DNA from 2 places in the Streptomyces sp. NPDC057136 genome. Region 2 is predicted to be linked to the other one. Evidence: riboswitches for the same ligand, from Rfam matches in the RefSeq annotation. Region 2 holds a riboswitch; the other holds the start of a gene.
The links. A riboswitch is a leader RNA that binds a small molecule or an ion and turns the genes downstream of it on or off. The one in region 2 is predicted to bind glycine.
Positions count from the first base shown of each region.

Region 1: linked by a shared signal. The riboswitch ahead of gcvP (aminomethyl-transferring glycine dehydrogenase) and the one ahead of gcvT (glycine cleavage system aminomethyltransferase GcvT) in region 2 are both predicted to bind glycine.

Region 1 is NZ_JBHUUV010000076.1:606-9,570, forward strand. It holds gene gcvP (aminomethyl-transferring glycine dehydrogenase) at 1-2,853, opposite strand, end outside; glycine riboswitch at 3,046-3,142, opposite strand; gene ACFT7S_RS38170 (PRC-barrel domain-containing protein) at 3,263-3,643, shown strand; gene ACFT7S_RS38175 (DNA polymerase IV) at 3,568-5,013, opposite strand; gene ACFT7S_RS38180 (MerR family transcriptional regulator) at 5,092-5,703, opposite strand; gene ACFT7S_RS38185 (bifunctional nuclease family protein) at 5,872-6,345, opposite strand; gene ACFT7S_RS38190 (MerR family transcriptional regulator) at 6,399-7,142, opposite strand; gene ACFT7S_RS38195 (FHA domain-containing protein) at 7,184-7,981, opposite strand; gene ACFT7S_RS38200 (DUF881 domain-containing protein) at 8,172-8,965, opposite strand, start outside.
Region 2 is NZ_JBHUUV010000003.1:73,585-82,549, reverse strand. It holds gene ACFT7S_RS04830 (glycoside hydrolase family 9 protein) at 1-1,389, shown strand, start outside; gene ACFT7S_RS04825 (cellulase family glycosylhydrolase) at 1,430-2,812, shown strand; gene ACFT7S_RS04820 (L-serine ammonia-lyase) at 2,865-4,250, opposite strand; gene glyA (serine hydroxymethyltransferase) at 4,473-5,732, opposite strand; gene gcvH (glycine cleavage system protein GcvH) at 5,751-6,128, opposite strand; gene gcvT (glycine cleavage system aminomethyltransferase GcvT) at 6,229-7,356, opposite strand; glycine riboswitch at 7,512-7,609, opposite strand; gene ACFT7S_RS04800 (AAA family ATPase) at 7,767-8,441, shown strand; gene ACFT7S_RS04795 (enhanced serine sensitivity protein SseB) at 8,522-8,965, shown strand, end outside.

The DNA of each region.
Region 1 (8,965 bases), on a different contig from region 2:
GCAGACCAGATTACGGTCGCCGAAGGCACCGTCGATCCGGCGCACCGGCGGCCAGTACTTGTCCGCGGCCGATACGCCGGCCGGGAAGACGGCCTGTTCGCGGCTGTAGCCGTGCGCCCACTCGCCACCGAGCGCCGCCGCCGTGTGCGGGGCGTTGCTCAGCGGGTTGTCGTCCGCGCTCCACTCACCGGACGCGACCTTCTCGATCTCGCCGCGAATGGCGATCATCGTGTCGCAGAAGCGGTCGAGCTCCGCGAGGTTCTCGCTCTCGGTCGGCTCGATCATCAGCGTCCCGGCCACCGGGAACGACATGGTCGGCGAGTGGAAGCCGTAGTCGATCAGGCGCTTGGCCACGTCGTCGATGCTGACCCCGGTCGCCTTGGAGATCGGCCGCAGATCGACGATGCACTCGTGCGCGACCAGACCGGCCGGGCCGTTGTACAGGATCGGGTAGTGCGGTTCGAGCCGCTTGGCGATGTAGTTGGCGGCGAGCACGGCCACCTGCGTGGCCCGCTTGAGGCCCTCTCCGCCCATCAGACGCACATACGCCCAGGAGATGGGCAGAATGCCGGCCGAGCCCCACGGCGCGGCCGAGATCGGGCCCACACCGGTCTCCGGGCCGGCGGCGGGCTGGAGCGGGTGGTTCGGGAGGTACGGCGCGAGGTGCGCGCGCACACCGACCGGGCCGACGCCCGGACCGCCGCCGCCGTGCGGGATGCAGAAGGTCTTGTGCAGATTCAGGTGCGAGACGTCGCCGCCGAACTTGCCGGGCTTCGCCAGGCCGACCAGCGCGTTGAGGTTGGCGCCGTCGACGTACACCTGGCCGCCCGCGTCGTGGACCTCGCCGCAGATGTCCGCGACGTGCTCCTCGAAGACACCGTGCGTCGAGGGGTACGTGATCATGAGCACGGCGAGCTCGTCGCGGTGCTTCTCGATCTTCGCGCGCAGGTCCTCGACATCGACCTCGCCGTCGTCGGCGGTCTTCACCACGACGACCGTCATGCCGGCCATCACGGCGCTCGCGGCATTGGTGCCGTGCGCCGACGAGGGGATCAGGCAGACCGTGCGCTGCTCGTCGCCGTTGGCCCGGTGATAGGCGCGGACGGCCAGCAGACCGGCGAACTCGCCCTGCGAGCCCGCGTTCGGCTGGATGGAGACGGCGTCGTAACCCGTGACCTCGGCGAGGCGCTCCTCCAGCTCACGGATCAGGGTCAGAAAGCCCTGAGCCTGCTCGGCCGGCGCGAAGGGGTGCAGCGCGCCGAACTCGGGCCAGGTGATCGACTCCATCTCCGTGGTCGCGTTCAGCTTCATGGTGCAGGAGCCGAGCGGGATCATGCCGCGGTCCAGCGCGTAGTCGCGGTCGGCCAGCTTGCGCAGGTAGCGCAGCATCGCCGTCTCGGAACGGTGCTGGTGGAACACGGGGTGGGTCAGGATCGAGTCGGTGCGCAGCAGCCCCTCGGGCAGCGTGTCGGCGGCAACCGCGTCCAGCGCCTCGATGTCACCGTCGGCGCCGAAGGCGGCCCAGACGGCGGCGATCTGTGTACGGGTCGTGGTCTCGTCGCAGGCGAGCGAGACCAGGTCGCCGTCGACGAGCCGCAGGTTCACTCCGCGCTCACGGGCATCCGCGACGATCTCCGCGGCCTTGCCGGGAACCCGCACGGTGATCGTGTCGAAGTAGGAACCGTGCACCACATCGACGTCGGCGGCCCGCAGGCCCTCGGCGAGGATCGTGGCGTAGCGGTGCGTGCGCAGGGCGATCGTCCGCAGCCCGTCGGGGCCGTGGTAGACGGCGTACATCCCGGCCATCACCGCGAGGAGCACCTGAGCGGTACAGATGTTGCTGGTGGCCTTCTCGCGGCGGATGTGCTGCTCGCGGGTCTGGAGGGCCAGGCGGTAGGCCTTGTTGCCGTCCGCGTCCACGGAGACACCGACCAGGCGGCCGGGCAGGGAGCGGGCGAACTTCTCGCGTACGGCCATGAAGCCCGCGTGCGGTCCGCCGAAGCCCATCGGCACACCGAAACGCTGCGTGGTGCCGACCGCGATGTCCGCGCCGAGCTCGCCGGGCGAGGTGAGCAGGGTCAGGGCCAGCAGGTCGGCGGCGACGGTGACGATCGCACCGAGCTCGTGGGCCTGCTCGATGACGGGCTTGATGTCCCGGACGGCCCCGGAGGCGCCCGGGTACTGGAGCAGCACGCCGAAGACACCGCGCTCGGCGACGTCCGCGGGGATGCCCTCACCGAGGTCGGCCACGACGACCTCGACACCGGTCGGCTCCGCACGGGTCTCTATCACCGCGACGGTCTGCGGCAGGGTGTCCGCGTCGACCAGGAAGACGCCGTTCTTGACCTTGCCGACGCGCCGCGCCAGCGCCATGGCCTCGGCGGCGGCGGTGCCCTCGTCGAGCAGGGAGGCGCCCGAGGTCGGCAGCCCGGTCAGCTCGGCGACCATGGTCTGGAAGTTGAGGAGCGCCTCGAGGCGGCCCTGGGAGATCTCTGGCTGGTACGGGGTGTACGCCGTGTACCAGGCCGGGTTCTCCATGACGTTGCGGAGGATCACCGGCGGGGTGAAGGTGCCGTAGTAGCCGAGCCCGATCATCGGGGCGAGCACCTGGTTGCGGTCGGCGAGGGAGCGCAGCTCGGCCAGAACCTCGGCCTCGGTGCGGGCGGCGGGGAGCCGCAGCGCCTCGGCACTCCTGATCACGTCGGGCACCGCGGCGGCGGTGAGCTCGTCGAGGGAGCCATAGCCGACCTGGGCGAGCATCTTCGCCTGAGCCTCGCCATCGGGCCCGATGTGGCGCTGCTCGAAGGGAATGCCCTGCTCCAGCTGGGAGAGCGGAGTGCGACGGGGGGTCATGATGGAGGCCTCCTGGTCTGTCACGACCTGCGAGGGGCACCACGGCGTGGGTGCCCGAACGGCCTCCCCCTCTGTCATCTCAACCTGAGAGCTTCACCGGCCGCCCAAGGCGAACCGGCTTTCACCGTCGGTGAGGAAGGGGCCCGTGCCGGCATGTGCCCGTACGAGTCCCGTCCTGCTTTCCAGAGTGACCTCAACCGTGCGGTACGGGGGCCTGAGAGATTCCGGGGAGGATTTGCTCCTTCGGCGCCCTCCGGGTCTCACCGAAGGACTCTCCCGCACGGGGTCAGCAGCCAATGCCAGCGTACCAGCGGGCACACTCCGACTGTCTCGAGTGGCCGACGCCCCCGATCTGCACTTTCGTAGTGCTTGTGGAGTAATGGGGGGACCACCCTCAGTTGTGGCGACCATGGGAGGCACCGTGCAGACCGATATCGATCCGCGCAGCCTGATCGGCCGCAAGGCATTCGACCGCAAGGGCGCCAAGATCGGAACGGTGGATGAGGTCTATCTCGACGACGCGACCGGTGTGCCCGAGTGGGCGGCCGTCCGTACCGGGCTCTTCAGCAGGGATGCCTTCGTTCCGCTGGAGCCGAGCGAATTCGTCGAGGACTCGCTGCGCGTCCCCTTCGACCGCGCGTTGATCAAGGACGCGCCGGACTTCGGCGTCGGACGGCATCTCTCACCGGAGCAGGAGCTGCAGCTCTACCGCCACTACGGGCTGGACTCGCCGCCCGAGGAGCCGGCTCCGGACCGGGACTTCGGCAGGCTGGCGGGCCAGGAGGAGTAGTCCACGGGGTCCTTCACAAGCGGCAGTGGCTCGGCCGGCTGAAGCTCCGGGTCGTCGATGCGGAAGGTGCGCACCCGGCCCGGGGGATCGCCCGGCTCCTCGAAGCGCACCGTTACCCGGCCCACGCCGCTGCCCTGGACCCAACCGTGGCCGTAGGTCTCGTGCCGTACGTCGTGTCCCGAGGGCCAGCGCCGTACGGCGAGCTGCTCGGGGGTCTCCTCAGCGGCTTCCTCGATGGCTTCCACCTGCTCCTCACCGGCGCCGGTCCCCTCGGGGCCCTTGGCGGCGCTGAGCGCGTCGGCGGCCTGCGCGAACAGATCCTCCTGGGTGAAGTCCGCCAGCCCCGTGACGCCCACTCCGAGCAGCCGCACGCCCCCGGTGGTGTCGACGGCCTCCAGCAGCCGTGCGGCGGCCTCCCTGATGACGGTGGGATCGTCCGTGGGTCCCCGCAGCGTCTCGGAGCGGGTGAGCGTCGAGAAGTCGTAGCGCCGCACCTTCAGCACGACGGTCCGCCCCGAGCGCTCCGCAGCCCGCAACCGTCGGACACACCGGTCCGCGAGCCGTTCCACCTCGGTCCTGACACGCACACGGTCGTGCAGGTCCACATCGAAGGTGTCCTCGACCGACACGGACTTGGTGTCGCGCTCCGCCACCACGGGCCGGTCGTCGTGCCCAAGAGCCATGAGGTGCAGCGAGGCCCCGTGCGCCTTGCCCAGCAGCCGTACGAGCTCCGCCTCACCGGCATCGGCCAGATCGCGGACGGTCGTCATCCCGGCCCGTCGCAGATGGTCTCCGGTGGCCGGCCCGACGCCCGGCAGGATGCGCACGGACATGGGCGCCAGGAGTTCCCGTTCGCTACCCGGCTCGATGAGTACGAGCCCGTCCGGCTTGGCCTCCTCCGAGGCGATCTTGGCGAGCATCTTGCACCCGGCCAGACCGACGGAACCGGTGAGTCCGGTGACGTCCCTGATCGCCGTACGCAGCTGCTCGCCGATCCCGCGCGCCGAGGCCGAATCGTCGGCGACGCCTCCGGCCTCCAGATCGACGAACGCCTCGTCCAGGCTGAGCGGCTCCACCAGGGGCGACATACGCCCCAGGAGCCCCATCACCTGGTCGCTCACCGTCCTGTACAGGGTGAAGCGCGGCACCAGGTAGGCGGCGTTGGGCGCGAGCCTGCGGGCCTGCGCCATCGGCATCGCCGAGTGGACCCCGAAGCGCCGCGCCTCGTACGAGGCAGTGGCCACGACCCCGCGCGGCCCGAGCCCGCCCACCACCACCGGCTTGCCGCGCAGGCTCGGCTTCGCCGCCTGCTCCGCGGAGGCGTAGAAGGCATCCATGTCCAGATGCAGAATGGTGGGCGCGGCTCTCACATCAATCGATGCTGCCCCATGGCACTGACAATCGGCCTGCCCGGCGCCCCTGAGGGCCCGGGCAGTGCCCCTCGCTGCTCACCCGGCGCGGTTGCGCCGCCTGGCCAGTTCGTCGGCGGGGTTGTTGCCGATCAGTGTCTCGCCCGTATCGACCCGCTCGCCGTGCAGCTGGGACAGGGCCGCGTCCACGTCACGCCAGACAACACCGACGGCGATACCGAAGACGCCCTGGCCGCCTTGGAGGAGCTTCACGACCTCGTCGGGCGAGGAACACTCGTAGACCGTCGCGCCGTCGCTCATCAGCGTCATACGTTCGAGATCCTGAAATCCGCGGGCCCTCAGATGCTGGACCGTGCTGCGGATGTTCTGCAGAGCGACGCCCGTGTCCAGGAATCGCTTCACGATCTTGAGGAGGACCACGTCCCGGAAACTGTAGAGGCGCTGGGTCCCCGACCCGTATGCCGGACGCACACTGGGCTCGACCAGCCCCGTACGCGCCCAGTAGTCGAGCTGCCGATAGGTGATGCCCGCCGCCGCGCACGCGGTCGGACCCCGGTAGCCGATGTCGCCCACCACTGTCACGCCGTCCGCCACCACCGGTTGAACCGGCTGCCTGATGGTGTGGTCGGCTGCACTGCCCTGCTGCGGATACGGCCCGCCCGCCACCGTACCGTCGCCGCTGCTTCTCACGCCGACCTCCGTCCTTGACCTGCCCTCTCGAAGGTAGGCAGTCACTCGGGGTGCGTCAACGATCGCCACACTCGGCACGCCGAGTGATAATCACCCAGAGGGTGGTTTCCCGTGACTCGCTACCGGGAACGGCTTGTCGGATGCGCTGACAGCACCCCTGCAGGACAGTCACTGGCTATTGGTATCGAAATCCTCCGGCGAGATCTGGTCGAGGAACTCGCGGAATTTCTCCACCTCGTCCTCCTGCTCGTCAGGGATCGCGATCCCCGCATCGTCCAGCACCCCGTCACTGCCGTAGATCGGCGTGCCGGTGCGCAGGGCGAGCGCTATGGCGTCGGACGGCCGCGCGCTCACCTCGACCCCGCTCGCGAAGACCAGCTCCGCGTAGAAGACCCCTTCTCGGAGGTCCGTGATACGGACCTCGGTGAGCTCCTGGCCCACGGCCTCGAGCACATCCTTGAAGAGATCATGGGTCAGCGGCCTGGCCGGAGCCATGCCCTGCTGGGCGAAGGCGATCGCTGTCGCCTCGCCGGGACCGATCCAAATGGGGAGGTACCGGTCGCCTCCCACTTCACGCAGGAGCACGATCGGTTGATTGGAGGGCATTTCCACCCGGACACCCACAACGTCGAGCTCGTTCACACAGCAACCCTAGGACGTGCTCGCCATGTTTGGGTAGTCGGGCTCCGCCAAGGTCAGTGGAGCCGGATGCCGAGAGCCGTCTGCACAAGCGCCGAGTGAAGCCGTACGGAGAGCTCGGCCAGCTCTTTCGCGGTGGCCTCGGCATGGGCTCTGGTCTGCGGATTCCTGTGCCGGCGCAGGGGCGCCACCACCTGCTCGACGAGCCCCGCCTCACGATCCGCGGCCGCTCGCATGGCCCTCAGATGCCGAGGTTCCAGGCCGAATCGGCCCAGATCCGCCACAAGTTTTGCCACGGTGACCATCTCGGCGTCGTAGGCGCCTTCCCGAGTGGACGAGATCAGCCCGTACGACTCCCACTCGTCGAGCTGGTCCTCGGTGACCTCGGCGGCGGCAAGGAGCTCGGAACGCCCGATCCTGGCCGCTGTCGCCCGGTCCGGGTCGGAGCCCCAGGAACCGTCACCGAGATCCCGCTGGCCTCCGGCGGCCGACAGGGCGACGTTCTCACCTCGGGCCAGGGCGTCCAGATGACCGCGGATGACCTTGAGCGGAAGGTAGTGGTCCCGCTGCATCCGCAGGACCTGAGCCAGCCGCTCGACATCGGCGGAGCTGAACTTCCGGTATCCGGAAGGAGTCCGCTGCGGCTCGATCAGCCCTTCGGTCTCCAGGAACCGGATCTTGGAGATGGTGACTTCCGGAAACTCGTCGCGCAGCTGAAGGAGCACCGTGCCGATGCTCATGGCTCGCTCGTCCGCAGCGGCGGTGCCGTGACCGGCACCGCCCATGGATGTTGGCAGCATGGACCTTCCTGGGGTCCCCCCGGACGGAGCCCGGGGGAGGGTCACACGCCCCGCTGGCTCGCGTAGAAGACCAGCCGGTACTTGCCGATCTGGACTTCGTCGCCGTTGGTCAGCGGAACGGAATCAATGCGCTCACGGTTGACATACGTGCCATTGAGGCTGCCTACATCCCCCACCGTGAAACTACCGTCGGGGTTCCTGCGGAACTCGACATGACGCCGCGACACGGTCACGTCGTCGAGGAAGATGTCGCTCTGCGGGTGACGGCCCGCCGTCGTCAGGTCGCCGTCCAGGAGGAATCGGCTGCCCGAGTTCGGACCTCGGCGCACCACCAGCAGCGCGGAACCCGCCGGGAGCGCGTCGACGGCGGCCTGGGCCTCCGGCGACAGCGAGGGAAGCATGGTCTGACCCGTAGCCTCCGCCTCGTACGCCTCGAGACCGGAGATCGAGATGGTCGACGTCGTCTCGGAAGCCCGCTCCGGCACCCCGCCCCTCAGTGGCGCACCGCAGTTGGAACAGAATCGGCTGGCCTCGGCGTTGCGATGCCCGCACCTCGCGCAAACCGGCATGGAGGAACCCTCCGGGGCGTGGGTAAACCCTCCACCCGTACTTGAGGCTGATGGTTCACCGAAACCTATGCGTCCGGCACCGGCAGGGTCAACAGACGACGCGCCGGGCGCGCCCGAAATGTCACCGGCGGAACCGGACACTTCGTCACGGAAGAGCGGGCGGTCCACGCCCTGCTCCTCGCCCTGGCCATGCCGCGGAGCGCGGTGGCGGGCAGCGCTGTTGCTGTCCTCGCGTGCACTCTTTCCGAACAACTTCGCAAACAACTTCACGGGCGTTTCCCCTTGACCGACATAGACCCGCCCGTGGGGCAGGACGAACCCTGAATGAACACACCTGCCGACCCGGACATCTTCACAACGTCCGTAGCCACTCGACAGTTTCCACCACGCGCCACGAATACGATGCGCCGACCCCCCGGAACCTCATCCCCGTGTCCCCCTGCGCCCATGCGCCACGGCCTCACTGGGGCGACGACCGAGCGTAGCCAGGCCGCTTCGGCGGTCGCAAGGCATCCACGACGATGTCGTCGGCCCGTTCCACCTGAGCGGTGGCCTGCTCCTTCTCCAGCGTCTGCACGACTCCGCCGGGGATGTTCAGTGCCGGCTCCAGGTCCTGCGGCTTGCCGATGACCTTGAACTCGTACGGTGGCGCGATCTTGCGGCCGTCGACCTCAATCGCTCCCCCGTCACCGGAGAAGTACGTACTGGCCACCACACGGACACCGTCGACCTCGATCGCCTCGGCACCGGCCGCCCGCAGCTCCTGAATGGCGTCGAGCAGCATGTCCGCCTCGACCGCGCCGCTCGGGTCGCTGATGGTCAGCAGGATGCCGGGGCCGTGCGCCGCCACGGTGCCCGCGAGGATACCGAGCTGCCGTTCCTTCTCGAGTGTCTGTTTCCGGGCCTCTTCCGCCTGGTCGGAGCTGTTCTCGAGCTCCGTGCGCTGATCGTCGAGACGCTGTTTCTCGTCCTCGAGCCGCTGGGTCCGGTCGTCGACCTCGTCGAGGATACGGACCAGGTCCTCCTGGCGGGCGCCCCGCAGCGCACTGTTGTCGCTGTTCGACCTGACCTGGATGGCCAGCCCCAGCCCGAGGACGAACAGCAGCAGGGCGACGATGAGTTGGGCGCGGCTGACCCGTGGCGGCCAGAGCCCGGCCATCAGCCGCTGGCGCCCGGAGAGCACCTTGGGTGCGGGTGCGTCGACCGGCTGCTCGCCGGTGCGCTCCTCGCCGCTGGGGGTTGCTTCGTTACTCA
Region 2 (8,965 bases):
CTCATGCGGATGCAGGTGCCCGCGGGGGAGCCGCTGGCCGGCATGGCCCACCACAAGCTGCACGACAAGGCGTGGACGGGACTGCCGACCCGGCCGGACCGCGACCCCCAGCCCAGGGAACTGCATCCGCCGACCACGGCGGCCACCCTCAACCTGGCGGCCACCGCTGCCCAGTGCGCCCGCCTCTTCCGGGTCTACGACGCGGACTTCGCCACCCGGTGCCTGGAAGCCGCGCGGACGGCGTGGACGGCGGCGAAGGCCCACCCGGACATCCTCGCCGACCCGCAGGACGGCACGGGTGGCGGCGCCTACAACGACAACGACGTGCGGGACGAGTTCTACTGGGCAGCGGCGGAACTCTTCCTCACCACAGGCGAGGACGGGTACCGCAACGCAGTCGTCGACTCCCCGCTGCACGGCGACACCGACGCGGTCTTCCCGCGCGGCGGCATGTCCTGGGGGTCGGTCGCCGGGCTCGGCGCGCTGAACCTCGCGAACGTGCCGAGCAAGCTCTCCGCCGACCAGCTCACGAGGGTGCGGGGCATGGTGACCGAAGCCGCCGACGGCTACGCGGCCGACTCGGCCGAGGCCGCGTACGGGCTTCCGTACGCTCCCGACAACGGGCACTACGTATGGGGTTCGAACAGTCAGGTCGCCAACAACATGGTCGTCCTGGGCTCGGCGCACGACCTGACCGGCAAAACCGCCTACCGTGACGCCGTACTGCGCGGACTGGACTACCTCCTGGGCCGCAACGCGCTGAACCAGTCCTACGTCACCGGATACGGCGAGCGGGACTCGCGCAACCAGCACCACCGTTTCTGGGCCCACCAGCTCGACCCGGCCCTGCCGCATCCCGCACCCGGGTCCCTGGCCGGTGGCCCGAACGCCTCCATCGAGGACCCGGTCGCGCAGGCCAAACTGAAGGGCTGCGCACCGGCGATGTGCTACATCGACGACATCGAGTCCTGGGCCACGAACGAGATCACCATCAACTGGAACGCCCCGCTCGCCTGGGTCGCGTCCTACGTGGACGATCTGGGGAGCGGTGAGACCGTGAAGACGCAGTGCGAGGTCACCTACACCTCGCAGCGCTGGGGCAACGGCTTCACCACCCAGGTCGTGGTGAAGAACACCGGCACCCTGCCCGTTCAGCCCTGGCAGCTCGACTGGACGTTCGCCGACCAGCAGCGGGTGACCGACACCTGGGGCGCCGCCGTCCGGCAGACCGGTCCCCGGGTCACCGCCGAGGCCCTGAGCTGGAACGCCACTCTCACGCCCGGCGGCACCGTGCGGTTCGGCTTCAACGGCCGGCCCACCGGCCTCGTGAACGACCCGCAGGTCTTCAGGCTGAACGACAAGGTCTGCGCGACGACATCACGACGATGAGCGGCCAACCCGTCCCCCACTGAGTACGAGGAGAAATGCTGTGAAACGCTTCTTGGCCTCACTGGCGACCTGCGCGACGATTCTGGGCCTCACCGCCCTGTTCAGTCCCCAGGCGGTGGCTGCCACCGGATGCAAGGTCGACTACACGGTCACCAGCCAGTGGCAGGGCGGCTTCCAGGCCCGAGTGAAGGTGACCAACCTGGGTGAACCCGTCGCCGGATGGACGTTGAAGTTCACGATGCCCGACGCGGGGCAGAAGGTCGTCCAGGGCTGGAACGCCACCTGGTCGCAGTCCGGCTCCACGGCCACCGCCGTCGGCGTCGACTGGAACCGCGCACTGGCCACCGGCGCGTCGGCCGAGGCGGGACTGGTGGGTTCCTTCACGGGCGCCAACCCGAAGCCCACGGCGTTCACACTCAACGGCGTCGCCTGTACGGGCTCCGCCGAAGAGCCCCCGCCCGTCGACCCGCCCGGCCCGGGCACCGGCACCCCCGTGGACATCAACGGTCAGCTGCACGTCTGCGGCGTACACCTGTGCAACCAGTACGACCGCCCCGTACAACTGCGGGGGATGAGCACGCACGGCATTCAGTGGTTCAGCGACTGCTACAACGCCGCGTCCGTGGATGCGCTGGCGAAGGACTGGAAGTCGGACCTGCTGCGCGTCGCCATGTACGTCCAGGAGAGTGGCTACGAGACCGACCCGGCGGGCTTCACCAGCCGGGTGAACAGCCTCGTCGACATGGCCGAGGCGCGCGGCATGTACGCGATGATCGATTTCCATACCCTGACGCCGGGTGACCCGAACTACAACCTCGATCGCGCGAAGACGTTCTTCGCGTCCGTCGCGGCCCGCAACGCCGACAAGAAGAACGTGATCTACGAGATCGCCAACGAGCCCAACGGTGTGAGCTGGGCGGCCGTCAAGAGCTACGCCGAACAGGTCATCCCGGTGATCCGGGCCGCCGACCCGGACGCTGTCGTCATCGTCGGCACCCGCGGCTGGTCCTCACTGGGAGTCTCGGACGGCTCCAACGAGAGCGAGGTCGTCAACAATCCCGTCAGGGCCACCAACATCATGTACGCGTTCCACTTCTACGCCGCGAGCCACAAGGACGCCTACCGCGCAACGCTGAGCCGGGCGGCCTCCCAACTTCCGCTGTTCGTCACCGAGTTCGGTACGGTGAGCGCCACCGGCGGGGGAGCGATGGACCGGGCGAGCACCACGGCCTGGCTGGACCTGCTCGATCAGCTGAAGATCGGCTACGCGAACTGGACCTACTCCGACGCCGACGAGAGCAGCGCGGCGTTCAGGCCCGGCACCTGCAACGGCAGCGACTACAGCAGCAGTGGTGTGCTGACCGAATCGGGGGCGCTGCTCAAGAGCCGGATCAGCACCCCCGACTCCTTCCCCACCAGCTGACCCGGGGGGCGGGGCTCCGGCCGGCGCCGGAACCCCGGCCCGCCCCGCAACGTCAGCACTCGATGATGTTCACCGCGAGCCCGCCGCGCGCCGTCTCCTTGTACTTGACGCTCATGTCGGCGCCGGTCTCCTTCATGGTCTTGATGACCTTGTCGAGGGAGACCTTGTGTGTGCCGTCGCCGCGCAGAGCCATCTTGGCCGCGGTGACGGCCTTGACCGCCGCCATGCCGTTGCGCTCGATGCAGGGGATCTGGACGAGGCCGCCCACCGGGTCGCAGGTCAGACCCAGGTTGTGTTCCATGCCGATCTCCGCGGCGTTCTCCACCTGCTCGGCCGAGCCGCCGAGCACCTCGGCGAGGGCGCCCGCCGCCATGGAGCAGGCGGAGCCGACCTCGCCCTGGCAGCCGACCTCGGCGCCGGAGATCGAGGCGTTCTCCTTGAAGAGCATGCCGATGGCTCCGGCGGAGAGGAGGAAGCGTACGACGCTGTCCTCCTTCTCGGCCTCGGTGCAGCCGCCGGCCGCGAAGTTCATGTAGTAGTGCAGAACGGCGGGGATGATGCCCGCGGCGCCGTTGGTCGGGGCGGTGACGACACGGCCACCCGCGGCGTTCTCCTCGTTGACGGCCATCGCGTAGAGGGTGATCCACTCCATGGCGTTGGCCTGCGGGTCGCCCTCGGCCCGCAGCTGGCGGGCGGAGTTCGCGGCGCGGCGGCGGACCTTCAGGCCGCCGGGAAGGATGCCCTCGGTGGCCATGCCGCGCGCGACGCACGCCTGCATGACGCGCCAGATGTCCAGCAGACCGGAACGGATCTCGGCCTCGGTGCGCCAGGCCTTCTCGTTCTCCAGCATCAGCGAGGAGATGGACAGACCGGTCTCGCGGGCGAGACGCAGCAGCTCGTCGCCGGTGCGGAAGGGGTGCTTGAGCACGGTGTCGTCCGGGACGATCGGGTTCTCCCCGGCCACCGCGTCCTCGTCGACGACGAAGCCGCCGCCGACCGAGTAGTACGTCTTCTCCAGGAGCGGGGCGCCCTCGGCGTCGTACGCGAAGACCGTCATCCCGTTGGCGTGGTACGGCAGTGCCTTGCGGCGGTGCAGGACCAGTTGCTCGTCGGTGTCGAAGGGGATCTCGTGCATACCGAGGAGGTTGAGGCGCCCGGAGGAGCGGATCTCCTCGACGCGTGCGTCGGCTCCCTCGACGTCGACCGTACGGGGCGACTCGCCCTCCAGGCCGAGCAGGACGGCCTTGGGGGTGCCGTGGCCGTGGCCGGTCGCGCCGAGCGAACCGTACAGCTCGGCCCGTATCGAAGCGGTGTGGGCCAGCAGGCCCTCGTTCTTCAGACGGCGGGCGAACATACGGGCCGCGCGCATCGGACCGACGGTGTGGGAGCTGGACGGGCCGATGCCGACCGAGAAGAGGTCGAAGACCGAGATGGCCACGGGAGGACTCCTAAAAAGGCTTGGTAGACGCCGTTGTCTGCCGGGAGGTGCGGAACGGGCCGGCGGGCCCGCGGAGCGCGGGGCAGCGGTGGGGGCACCGTGCTCACTGTTCAGTGTGCGCGGTGCCCCCACCGGATGTGCAAACTGCGGATGACCTGGGGCGCTTCCGGCGGATCATGGCCGGGGCCGCGGCCTGTCCGACCCTGATCCGCCGGACACGCCCTACTTGAGGCCGGGGTACAGCGGGAACTTCTCGGCCAGCACGATGACGCGGGCCTTGAGGTCATCGGCGTCGTAGGACGGCTTCAGGGCCGACGCGATGATCTCCGCGACCTCGGTGAAGTCCTCGGCCTGGAAACCGCGGGTGGCCAGGGCCGGCGTACCGATCCGCAGACCCGAGGTGACCATCGGCGGCCGCGGGTCGTTCGGGATGGCGTTCCGGTTGACCGTGATGCCCAGCTCGTGGAGCCGGTCCTCGGCCTGCTGGCCGTCGAGCTCGGAGTTGCGCAGGTCGACGAGGACCAGGTGCACGTCCGTACCGCCGGAGAGGACGGAGACGCCGACCTCGGTGACGTCCGGCTGCACCAGACGCTCGGCGAGGATGCGGGCACCGTCCAGGGTGCGCTGCTGGCGCTCCTTGAACTCCTCGCCCGCCGCGATCTTGAACGAGACGGCCTTGGCCGCGATCACGTGCTCCAGCGGGCCACCCTGCTGACCGGGGAAGACCGCCGAGTTGATCTTCTTGGCGAGCTCCTGCGTCGACAGGATCACACCACCGCGCGGACCGCCGAGGGTCTTGTGCGTGGTGGTCGTGACGACGTGGGCGTGCGGCACCGGGTTGGGGTGCAGGCCCGCGGCCACCAGACCGGCGAAGTGCGCCATGTCGACCATCAGGTACGCGCCGACCTCGTCCGCGATGCGGCGGAAGGCGGCGAAGTCGAGCTGACGCGGGTAGGCGGACCAGCCCGCGACGATCAGCTTCGGCTTGGTCTCCTTGGCCAGGCGCTCGACCTCGGCCATGTCCACGATGCCGGTCTCGTCGACGTGGTACGGGACCACGTTGTAGAGCTTGCCGGAGAAGTTGATCTTCATGCCGTGGGTCAGGTGACCGCCGTGGGCCAGGCTCAGGCCCATGATCGTGTCGCCCGGCTTCAGCAGCGCGAACATCGCCGCGGCATTGGCCTGCGCACCCGAGTGCGGCTGGACGTTCGCGGCCTCGGCGCCGAACAGCGCCTTGATGCGGTCGATCGCGATCTGCTCGACGACGTCGACGTGCTCACAGCCACCGTAGTAGCGGCGGCCCGGGTAGCCCTCGGCGTACTTGTTGGTGAGGACGGAGCCCTGCGCCTCCATGACCGCGACCGGAGCGAAGTTCTCCGAGGCGATCATTTCGAGGGTGGACTGCTGACGGTGGAGCTCGGCGTCGACAGCGGCGGCGACGTCCGGGTCCAGCTCGTGGAGGGAGGAGTTGAGAAGCGACATCAGGGGATCCCTTGGGTCTCAGTTGCCGGAGAACTCGGTGTACTCGTCGGCGGAGAGCAGGTCCTTCGGCTCGTCCGCGACGCGTACCTTGAACAGCCAGCCGCCCTCGAAGGGAGCGGAGTTCACCAGCGACGGGTCGTCCACGACGTCCTGGTTCGCCGCGGTGACCTCGCCGGTGACCGGCGAGTACAGGTCGCTGACCGACTTGGTCGACTCCAGCTCGCCGCAGGTCTCGCCCGCGGTCACCGTGTCACCGACCTCGGGGAGCTGGGCGTAGACGACGTCACCGAGCGCGTTGGCGGCGAATTCGGTGATGCCGATCGTGGCCACACCGTCCTCGACGGCCGACAGCCACTCGTGCTCCTTGCTGTACCGCAGCTGCTGGGGGTTGCTCATGACCTGAATTCTCCTGTACGCGGGGGAGTGCTGATGAACGGTGGTCTTACGGTGTGAGACGCAACTGCGTCACGCCAGGAACGCCGGGATGTCCCGGATATCACTTCTGGCGCTTGTAGAACGGCAGGGCCACGACCTCGTACGGCTCGTGGGTGCCCCGGATGTCGACTCCGACGCCCGCGGTGCCGGGCGCGGCGTGCGCCGCGTCCACGTACGCCATGGCGATCGGCTTGCCCAGCGTGGGCGACGGGGCACCGGAGGTGACCTCGCCGATGACCTTGCCGTCGGCCACCACCTGGAAGCCGGCGCGGGGGACCCGGCGGCCCTCGGCGATCAGGCCGACGAGCTTGCGCGGGGGAGCGGTCTCGGCGCGCTCGGCCGCGGCCTGGAGGGCCCCGCGCCCGACGAAGTCGCCCTCCTTCTCGAACTTCACGACCCGGCCGAGACCCGCGTCGAACGGGGTCAGCGCGGTGGTCAGCTCGTGCCCGTACAGCGGCATGCCCGCCTCCAGGCGCAGCGTGTCGCGGCAGGAGAGCCCGCACGGGATCAGGCCGACAGGGGCGCCGGCCTCGGTGAGGGCCTTCCACAACTGCTCGGCGTGCTCGGGGGCGACGAAGAGCTCGAAGCCGTCCTCGCCGGTGTAGCCGGTACGGGCGATCAGCGCGGGGACGCCGGCGACGGTGCCGGGCAGGCCCGCGTAGTACTTGAGTCCGTCGAGGTCGGCGTCCGTGACGGACTTGAGGATGCCGGGGGACTCCGGGCCCTGGACGGCGATCAGCGCGTACGCGTCACGGTCGTCCCGTACGACGGCGTCGAAACCGGCGGCACGCTCGGTGATCGCGTCGAGGACGATCTGCGCGTTGCCCGCGTTGGCGACCACCATGTACTCGGTCTCGGCCAGGCGGTACACGATCAGGTCGTCCAGGATTCCGCCGTCTTCGCGGCAGATCATGGTGTAGCGGGCGCGGCCGAGGCCGATCGTGCCGATGTTGCCGACGAGCGCGTGGTTCAGCAGGTTGACGGCCTGCGGGCCCTTGACCGTGATCTCGCCCATGTGCGACAGGTCGAAGAGACCGGCCCTGGTGCGTACGGCGTTGTGCTCGTCGCGCTCACTGGCGTAGCGCAGCGGCATGTCCCAGCCCGCGAAGTCGGTCATGGTCGCGCCCAGCGAACGGTGCAGGGCATCCAGCGCGGTATGACGGGGGGCAGTGCTCGGGGCAGTGCTCATGGATATGGCTCCAGGGCATGACGACAGAGGACGATCCCTCCCCATCTGTCATCGGAACCTGAGAGGTTCGCCGAGAGGCCCTGAAGGGGTCGTCCCTACAGAGGTCGGCTTGCACCTTGGGTGGAGCCGCGGAACGGCTCGCTTTTCAGATCTGCCTCATCCACGCGGTACGGGGCCTGAGAGATTCAAGGGAGGAACTTGCTCCTTCGGCGCCCGGCACACACAGTGTCCGGAACTCTCCCGCGCGGATTCAAACGGCCGGTATGCAGTTGGCGGGGTCATCATCGCACGCCGTACGGGAGAGTGGGGCGTCCGGTCCCGACGGATAAGGGCCGGTGAGCCGGGTTGTGCCGCATTACCATTTCTTTACACTTCTTGGGCAGACGTGGGTCACCGGACACGGGGAGGCGATGACGTTGCAGCGTTACGCGACGACCGCGGGGGTCGCGCACGGCGCGGTGCCGCCGCAGCAGGCGGCGCCCGTCCGCGAGGTGCTGGGCACGCACGCACCCGTCGTGCGCGATCTGCGCAGCCGGGACGGGCGCAGCCCGCGCAGCCTGGACTTCGCCGCGGGCGATGTGGTGGTCGTCTCCGGGCTGCCCGGCAGCGGCAAGTCGACCCTGATCCGCCGCACCGTGACGGACCGGGCGATCGACTCCCAGGACACCAGGGACCGCTGGGCCCGCGCCCTGCCGCGTTTACTCCCGTACGCCCTCTATCGCCCTCTCGTGAGGGCCGCCCATTACACCGGGCTCTGGCAGGCCCTGCGTTCCGGTGAGGCCGTCGTGGTCCACGACTGCGGTACGCAGACCTGGGTACGGCGCTGGCTGGCCCGGGACGCCCGGCGCCGGGGCCGCATCCTGCACCTCGTGCTGCTCGACGTCACCCCCGAGGTGGCCAGGGAGGGCCAGCGGGAGCGCGGACGCGGAGTCTCCGGCTACGCCTTCGCCCGCCACCGGCGCTCGGTCGGCAGGCTGATGCGCGATACCGAGACCGGGCTGCTCCCGGCGGGATGCGCCTCGGCGGTGCTGCTGGACCGCGAGGCCGCGGACGCACTCGACCGGATCTCGTTCGCACGGACGTAGGTCCTCTCGCCCGGTCGGTGGGCGCCGCTCGTCTACGATCGCTGCCGCAAGGCAGGACAAGAAGGGGAAGCAGGGGACCAGTGGACAATCCGGCGCCGTTCGAGACGCAGCCGCACCATGGCTGGCCGGCCAACGAGCTCGAAGAAGTACTGGTCGCCTCCCTCGGCGTCCCGGAAGCGGGCGGCCGGCTGCTCGAAGTGCTCGGCCGCAGCCGGCTCTGGGTGCCGCTGCCCAACGGCGGCAATCCCGCCGCCGCCGACCTCGATCTGCCGATGATGGACATCGACGGCGCCGCGTACGTCCCCGTGTACAGCTCCGAGGCCCAGTTCCTGCTGTGCGTCGGCACCCACCTCTCCTTCGCCGTGGCGCCCGCCCGCGAGTTCGCCCGCGGCCTGCCCCCGCAGGTCGGCATCGCCGTGAACCCGGGCGGCGCCGTCGGCCTGCCCCTGCCACCGCCCGCCGTCGCCGAACTGTGCCGGGCGGGCCGCACCCCGCTGGACGGTCCCGCCGGCGGCGGCCGGGTC